DNA from 2 places in the Lelliottia sp. CFBP8978 genome. Region 1 is predicted to be linked to the other one. Evidence: predicted binding sites of a transcription regulator. Region 1 holds the regulator's gene; the other holds the start of a gene.
What was found. Region 1 encodes PurR, which represses purine synthesis genes. Its sites were predicted from a motif close to CANGCAAACGTTTGCNTG; they were not measured.

Region 1 (4,213 bases):
CCAATGACCTCGCCCAGCCAGGTCGCCGCCGGAACACCGCCAATATTGGCAATGGTCAGCCCCATAAACATGGTGGCAACCGCGCTGGCCTGTTTGTGTTTTGGCACCACGCTTGCAGCCACCACCGAGCCGAGGCCAAAGAACGCGCCGTGGTTCAGGCTGGTCAGAATGCGTGACAGCAGCAGCGTGGTGTAATCAGGAGCCATCGCCGAGAGCACGTTGCCCAGCGTAAAAATCGCCATCAGGAAAATAAGGGCATTGCGGCGTGCGCGATGAGACAGCAGCAGCGTCATCAGAGGCGCACCAATCATCACGCCAATGGCGTAGGCGCTGATCAGCATACCCGCCGCCGGAATAGAGACGTCTACCCCTCTGGCAATAACCGGCAACAGCCCCATTGGGGAAAACTCGGTGGTGCCAATCCCAAAAGCGCCAATCGCCAGGGCCAGCAGAGGAAAATTGATTTTCATTGTTCAACTCCGGATGCCGTGTCATTACGCGACACAGAACTAAGAAGTCAAAAGCATGACATCAATCACAAAAAATGAGAAGTTAACAAATCAGCAAAAGATTTTTGCAATAAGGGTAACAATCAGAGAGGAGAACGAGGGAGAGTCTCTCCCCCGTTTAAATCAGTGCAGTGCAGCGGTCAGACCCGCAGCGACAATCAGAGCCAGAACAATAATAGTTGTCGTCAGCGAAAACTTAAGATCGGTACTCATCAATTTTTCTCCTTTTAATCTCCCCACGAATAGTGAGCTTGCTCATTTTTACACAGTTTACCCCAAAAATCTTCCTGGATTTAGGCTGATAACCGTTTTTGCTCTTCCCCTTTTCATCAAGATGAGACAAAATTCCACGCTAAATTTATAAGCGTACCGGCCACTGACCCCCTCCTGACGTTCTGAGTCGTTTTCCCGGCGTATCGCAATTTACATTGCGAGATAAGGGTGAGAGAAGGCAAACGTTTACCTTTAAGTATTTCAGGAGTTTAAGATATGGTCTGGAGTGACATGTAATGGCAACAATCAAAGATGTGGCGAAACGCGCAAACGTTTCCACTACAACCGTATCACATGTAATTAACAAAACCCGTTTCGTTGCGGAAGAAACGCGCAACGCGGTGTGGGCGGCGATCAAGGAACTGCACTACTCCCCCAGTGCCGTTGCGCGTAGCCTGAAAGTCAACCACACCAAATCTATCGGCCTGCTGGCCACCAGTAGCGAAGCGGCCTATTTTGCCGAGATCATCGAAGCGGTCGAGAAAAACTGTTTCCAGAAAGGCTATACCCTGATTCTGGGCAATGCCTGGAACAGCCAGGAAAAACAACGCGCGTATCTGTCGATGATGGCGCAGAAACGCGTCGACGGCCTGCTGGTGATGTGTTCTGAATACCCGGAGTCAGTACTTTCCATGCTGGAGGAGTACCGCCACATTCCGATGGTGGTGATGGACTGGGGTGATACCCGCGCTGATTTTACTGATTCCGTCAACGACAACGCCTTTGAAGGCGGCTACATGGCGGGCCGCTATCTGATTGAGCGCGGTCATCGTGAAATCGGCGTGATCCCGGGTCCGCTTGAGCGCAATACCGGCGCTGGGCGTCTTGCTGGTTTTATGAAAGCGATGGAAGAAGCGCTGATCACCGTGCCAGAAAACTGGATTGTACAGGGCGACTTCGAGCCGGAATCCGGCTATCGCGCGATGCAGCAGATCGTCTCCCAGTCGCACCGTCCAACCGCGGTCTTTATCGGTGGTGATATTATGGCGATGGGGGCTCTTTGCGCAGCCGATGAGCTCGGTTTGCGCGTGCCGCAGGACATTTCCGTGATCGGGTACGATAACGTGCGCAACGCCCGCTACTTCACCCCGGCGCTGACAACCATTCACCAGCCGAAAGACTCGCTGGGTGAAACAGCCTTTAATATGCTGATGGACCGCATCGTCAGCAAACGTGAAGAATCACAGTCGATTGAAGTACACCCGCGTCTGATCGAACGCCGTTCAGTTGCAGATGGTCCGTTCCGCGACTATCGCCGTTAATCTGAGGGGAGCCGGTTACTCCGGCTCCTTCAGCCACTCTTTGTTCAGCGTTTCACTGTCCCCCAGATAATCCAGCAGCCACGCCAGCGCAGGCGACATATCGTTTTGTTGCCAGGTCAGACAGCATGCCGCATCCGGGAAGGGATTTTCCAGCGTCAACGCCACCCACTCGCCGCGATCGATGCGAGGGCGAGCGAAGTGAACCGGCACCATCCCCACGCACAGCCCGGCGGAGAGACAAGTTGCCGAGGACTCCCAGTCTGGCGCAACCACGCGTCGCTGGTTATCCAGTAGCCAGGTAATGCGTTTAGGCAGCGAGCGGGAGGTATCCTCCAGCACCAGTGAAGGCCAGTTGCGCAACGTATCATCGCTCAGCGGGCCGTCCATTGCCGCCAGCGGATGATGGCGGGCGACAACGCAGGTCCAGCTCAATGAGCCCATATCCCGAAACGCATAGCGCCCACCCACCGGGATCGCCTGCGTCGCCCCGATCGCCATCTCTACCCTGCCATCCGACAGCGCATCCCACACGCCATTAAATACCTCCTGCGAGACGCGAAGTTCTACGTCCGAGAAATGGCGATAGAAGTCGACGATCATCTGCCGGGTGCGTTCGGGTTTAACGATATTATCAACCGCAATAGACAGATGCCCGCGCCAGCCATTGGCAATCTGCTGGCACTGTTCTCGCGTGATCATCATTTTTTTGATAACAGAGCGCCCTTCTTTCAAAAACCACGCGCCTGCTGGCGTTAGAACCACGTCGCGGTGACGACGCTCAAACAGCGGAACCGCCAGCCACTCTTCCAGCTGACGCACCGTATAGCTGATAGCAGAAGGAACGCGATGCAGCTCTTGCGCCGCACCGCTAAAGCTGCCATTGCGAGCGACCGCATCTACCACTTCCAGGGAATATTCAGACCACATTTTTTGCCTGCAAAATTTTTGAATGCAACCGCCAAATATTAGCGTTTCACAAGGCAGATTGCACTCCCTACACTTTGCGCCAGTGTGTACCTGCCTTCTTAGGAAAATATAACAATGCAACCCAACAAAGGATTTTTGGTCTGGCTCGGCGGCTTAAGCGTGCTGGGCTTTTTGGCCACCGATATGTATCTGCCCGCGTTCGCCGCGATGCAGGCCGATCTCCAGACGCCTGCTGCAGCCATCAGCGCCAGCCTGAGCGTGTTTCTGGCCGGCTTTGCCTTCGCCCAGCTGCTCTGGGGACCACTTTCTGACCGCTATGGCCGCAAGCCTGTGTTACTGATCGGCCTGGCTATTTTCGCGGCCGGTTGCCTCGGGATGCTGTGGGTGCGCGATGCCACCTGGCTGCTGGTCCTGCGTTTTGTTCAGGCCTTTGGCGTGTGTGCCGCCGCCGTCACCTGGCAGGCGCTGGTCACGGATTATTATCCGGCCTCACGGGTAAACCGTATTTTTGCCACCATTATGCCGCTGGTGGGTCTTTCTCCGGCGCTGGCACCGCTGCTCGGCAGCTGGATCCTGGTGCATTTTGACTGGCAGGCCATCTTTGCTACGTTGTTCATCATTACGCTGGCCTTAATGTTGCCGGCCTTGACGCTGAAACCTGCGCCGGCCAAAACCGCTGAGAATAATGAAAGCCGGGTAACCTTCCTGTCGCTTCTGCGTTCGCGCGCTTATCGCGGCAATGTGCTGATTTACGCCGCCTGTTCTGCCAGTTTTTTTGCCTGGCTCACCGGGTCGCCATTCATTCTGCATGAGATGGGTTACAGCCCGGCAGTGATTGGTCTGAGCTACGTCCCACAGACGATTGCTTTCCTGGTGGGCGGGTATGGTTGCCGCGCGGCGCTGCAAAAATGGCAGGGTCACCAGATGCTCCCCTGGCTTCTGGTTCTGTATGCCGCCAGCGTGATCGGCACATGGGCTGTCGGGTTTATACCCGGCGCGTCGTTGGTCGAAATCCTGATCCCGTTCTGTGTGATGGCCGTGGCTAACGGTGCTATCTACCCTATCGTGGTGGCCCAGGCTCTGCGCCCGTTCCCACAGGCAACCGGCCGCGCCGCAGCACTGCAAAACACTCTGCAATTGGGTCTGTGCTTCCTGGCGAGCCTGATTGTCTCTGCGCTGATTGCCACACCGCTGATGACCACCACCAGCGTGATGCTGGTTACCGTGGCGCTTGCCCTGCTG
Region 2 (4,213 bases), 1.2 Mb from region 1:
TCCTGCACTTGCACGCGGTCTGTGATGTCATCTTCGTTGTCGCCGTCGAATACCGGGACGGTGGCTTGCAGAATGACAGGCCCGCCATCCAGTTCATCGGTGACGAAATGCACAGAGGTCCCATGCTCCTCATCGCCATTTTCCAGCACCTGACGGTGAGTGTGCAGACCGGGATATTTTGGCAGAAGGGACGGATGGATGTTCAGCAGACGACCAGAATAGTGGGAAACAAACGCCGGGCTGAGAATGCGCATATAGCCGGCCAGCACCACGACATCCGGCGCATAGGCATCGATTTCCTGCACCAGCTCCCGATCAAACGCTTCGCGACTGGCAAACTGAGAGGCCTCCAGCGTGTGCGCCGGAATATGAGCCTCCCGCGCACGCTCAAGGCCGAACGCGTCGGCCTTGTTGCTGAATACTGCGCGTATGGTGCCATTGATCTGTTTCTGTTTGCAGGCATTGATAATGGCCTGCAAATTGCTTCCGTTGCCGGAAATGAGCACCACAATATTTTTCATTCAATGACCACGCGCTGTTCGGAATCAGAAGCTTTGATGATACCGATTTTCCACGCGTTTTCACCTTTCGCCTTCATCAGCTCAATGGCTTTATCTGCTTCGCTGGCTGGCAGGGCGATGAGCATGCCGACGCCGCAGTTGAAGGTGCGATACATTTCGTGCTGACTGACGTTGCCTGCCGTTTGCAGCCAGTTGAATACGGCTGGCCACTGCCAGGATGACTCGTCGATCACCGCCTGAGTATTATCTGGCAGTACGCGCGGGATGTTTTCCCAGAAACCGCCGCCGGTCAGGTGCGCAATGGCATGTACGTCAACGTTCTCAATCAGCTCAAGAATATTTTTCACGTAGATGCGGGTGGGGGCCAACAGGTGATCGGCCAGCGGTTTGCCCTCGAGATCTGTCGTTTCCGGGTTGCAACCGCTCACTTCGAGGATCTTACGCACCAGGGAATAGCCGTTGGAGTGCGGACCGCTGGAGCCCAGTGCAATCAGGACATCGCCATCCGTCACTTTGCTGCCGTCGATAATTTCTGATTTTTCTACCACACCGACGCAGAAGCCGGCGACGTCGTAATCTTCACCGTGATACATCCCCGGCATTTCTGCCGTCTCGCCGCCCACCAGCGCACAGCCGGACTGCAGGCAGCCTTCCGCGATACCGGTGATGACGCTGGATGCCGTCTCCACGTCCAGTTTGCCGGTAGCGTAATAATCGAGGAAGAAGAGGGGTTCAGCACCCTGCACCACGAGGTCGTTCACACACATGGCCACCAGGTCGATACCGATGGTGTCGTGACGTTTCAGATCCATCGCCAGACGCAGTTTTGTTCCCACGCCATCTGTGCCAGAAACCAGAACAGGTTCGCGATATTTTTGCGGCAGTGCGCACAGCGCGCCAAATCCACCCAGACCACCCATCACTTCAGGGCGGCGGGTCTTTTTCACCACACCTTTGATTCGGTCAACCAGCGCATTACCTGCGTCAATATCAACACCGGCATCTTTATAGCTGAGAGAAGTTTTGTTGGTCACGGCTTAAGTCCCCACGCGATTGCATTGCATAGTAAGAAAAATCGGCGCAATTCTAACAGTCCAGGCAAACGTTTGCGAGCCTATTCTTCTTGCGCAAAAAGGCGCTGAAAATTTGCACGTTTAAACCGCATCCGCAGACAAACTTGATACCGTTCACGAAAATGAAACCGGTTTCGGTAATCTGCTTGCAACGCCTTTAGCCTTTGCACATCATTCCACTGAAACCGGTTTCTGTAATGTTTTTTGCAGAAAATCACGCAGAATGAGGGAAAGGGCATGTCTGGATTCAAAAAAGGTTTTCTGTGGGGCGGCGCGGTCGCGGCGCATCAGCTGGAAGGTGGCTGGAAAGAGGGCGGTAAGGGCGTCAGTGTGGCGGATGTGATGACGGCGGGCGCGCATGGCGTACCGCGTGAAATCACAAACGGCGTGCTGCCGGGTAAAAATTATCCTAACCATGAAGCCATCGACTTTTACCATCGCTACAAAGAAGACATCAAACTTTTTGCCGAGCTGGGCTTTAAATGCTTCCGTACCTCAATTGCCTGGACGCGTCTTTTCCCGAAAGGTGATGAGCTGGAGCCAAATGAAGCGGGTTTACAGTTCTACGACGACGTATTCGACGAGTGCCTGAAGCACGGTATCGAGCCTGTGATCACCCTGTCGCACTTTGAGATGCCTTTCCATCTGGTCACCGAGTATGGCGGCTGGCGCAACCGCAAGCTGATCGACCTGTTTGTGCGTTTCGCGACGGTGGCGTTTGAGCGTTACCAGCATAAAGTGAAGTACTGGATGACCTTCAATGAGATCAACAACCAGGCTAACTTCCACGAAGATTTCGCACCGTTTACCAACTCCGGCCTGAAGTACGAGCCGGGCGAAGATCGTGAGCCGGTGATGTTCCAGGCGGCCCATTATGAGCTGGTGGCCAGTGCGCTGGCGGTGAAAGCGGGACGTGAGATCAATCCGTCACTGCAAATTGGCTGCATGATCGCGATGTGTCCGATCTATCCGCTGAGCTGTGCGCCGGACGACGTGATGATGGCGATGAGCGCTATGCACCGCCGCTACTGGTTCACTGACGTGCATGTGCGCGGCAAATATCCGCAGCATCTGCTCAACTATTTTGAGCGTCGTGGTTTTGAGCTGGATATCACCGCAGAGGATCTCGCGGCGCTGAAGCAGGGCTGTGTAGACTATATTGGCTTCAGCTATTACATGTCGTTCGCCACCAAAGCGACGCCGGATAACCCACAGCTTGATTACGATGAGAGCAAAAGTCTGGTCTCCAACCCGTATGTTCAGAAATCTGACTGGGGCTGGCAGATTGACCCGGTGGGGCTGCGCTACTCCCTTAACTGGTTCTGGGATCACTATCAGCTGCCGCTGTTTATCGTAGAAAATGGTTTTGGGGCGATCGATGTGCAGGAGAGCGATGGCACGGTGAATGACCAGTATCGTATTGATTATCTTGCGGCCCACATTAGCGAGATGAAAAAAGCGGTGGTCGAGGACGGTGTCGATTTAATGGGCTACACGCCGTGGGGCTGTATCGATCTGGTTTCGGCGGGAACGGGTGAGATGAAAAAACGCTACGGCTTTATCTTTGTCGATAAAGATAACGAAGGTCACGGAACGCTCAATCGCAGTAAGAAAAAGTCGTTCGACTGGTATCAGAAAGTCATCGCCAGCAACGGCGAGTCGCTGTAATTCACGTAACAGCTTAATAAGCCTCGCAATGCGGGGCTTTTTTTATCTCGATTTATACTGATTAACGGCGCATTAACCACTTTGCTTGATCGTAGTCAAGCAAGTTGGGTATGGCGAACTCTTAAAAAAGCGGTATAATCCGGCGATTTTTTTTGCGGTAGCCACCTCAGAGGAGAATGAAAATGAAGATTGTGGAAGTGAAACACCCACTCGTTAAACACAAGCTGGGCCTGATGCGTGAGCATGACATCAGCACGAAGCGTTTTCGCGAACTGGCCTCTGAAGTTGGAAGCTTACTGACCTATGAAGCAACCTCCGATCTGGAAACGGAAAAAGTGACCATCGAGGGCTGGAACGGCCCGGTACAGGTTGAGCAGATCAAAGGGAAGAAAATTACCGTTGTGCCAATCCTGCGCGCAGGTCTGGGCATGATGGAAGGCGTGCTGGAGCACGTCCCGAGCGCACGTATCAGCGTTGTCGGTATCTACCGTAATGAAGAAACGCTGGAGCCGGTCCCATATTTCCAGAAACTGGTGTCCAACATTGACGAGCGCATGGCGCTGGTTGTTGACCCTATGCTGGCGACCGGTGGTTCAATGATTGCCACCATCGATCTGCTGAAAAATGCGGGCTGTAGCAGCATTAAAGTGCTGGTTCTGGTTGCGGCTCCTGAAGGTATCGCGGCGCTGGAAAAAGCGCACCCGGACGTCGAGCTGTACACCGCTTCTGTCGACCAGGGGCTGAACGAACACGGGTACATTATCCCGGGGCTGGGTGATGCCGGCGATAAGATTTTTGGTACGAAATAATCGAATAACGAAAAAGAAGCCGACTTTGATAGTCGGCTTTTTTTTGAATAAAACGCAAACAACTCACAATACTTAGAGGAAAACACTATGACGCGCCGTACTATCGGGGTGAGTGAAAGACCGCCACTTTTGCAGACAATCC

Region 2: purM (phosphoribosylformylglycinamidine cyclo-ligase) is a predicted target of PurR. The motif match lies at 1,617-1,634, and genes of this name have one in related genera.

The regions. Positions count from the first base shown of each region.
Region 1 is NZ_CM188253.1:1,924,625-1,928,837, reverse strand. Features, by position in the region: gene SOM82_RS09050 (MFS transporter) at 1-470, opposite strand, end outside; gene cydH (cytochrome bd-I oxidase subunit CydH) at 633-722, opposite strand; gene purR (HTH-type transcriptional repressor PurR) at 1,019-2,044, shown strand; gene punR (DNA-binding transcriptional activator PunR) at 2,060-2,971, opposite strand; gene punC (purine nucleoside transporter PunC) at 3,086-4,213, shown strand, end outside.
Region 2 is NZ_CM188253.1:3,111,355-3,115,567, reverse strand. Features, by position in the region: gene purN (phosphoribosylglycinamide formyltransferase) at 1-521, opposite strand, end outside; gene purM (phosphoribosylformylglycinamidine cyclo-ligase) at 518-1,555, opposite strand; gene SOM82_RS14670 (6-phospho-beta-glucosidase) at 1,832-3,262, shown strand; gene upp (uracil phosphoribosyltransferase) at 3,445-4,071, shown strand; gene uraA (uracil permease) at 4,159-4,213, shown strand, end outside.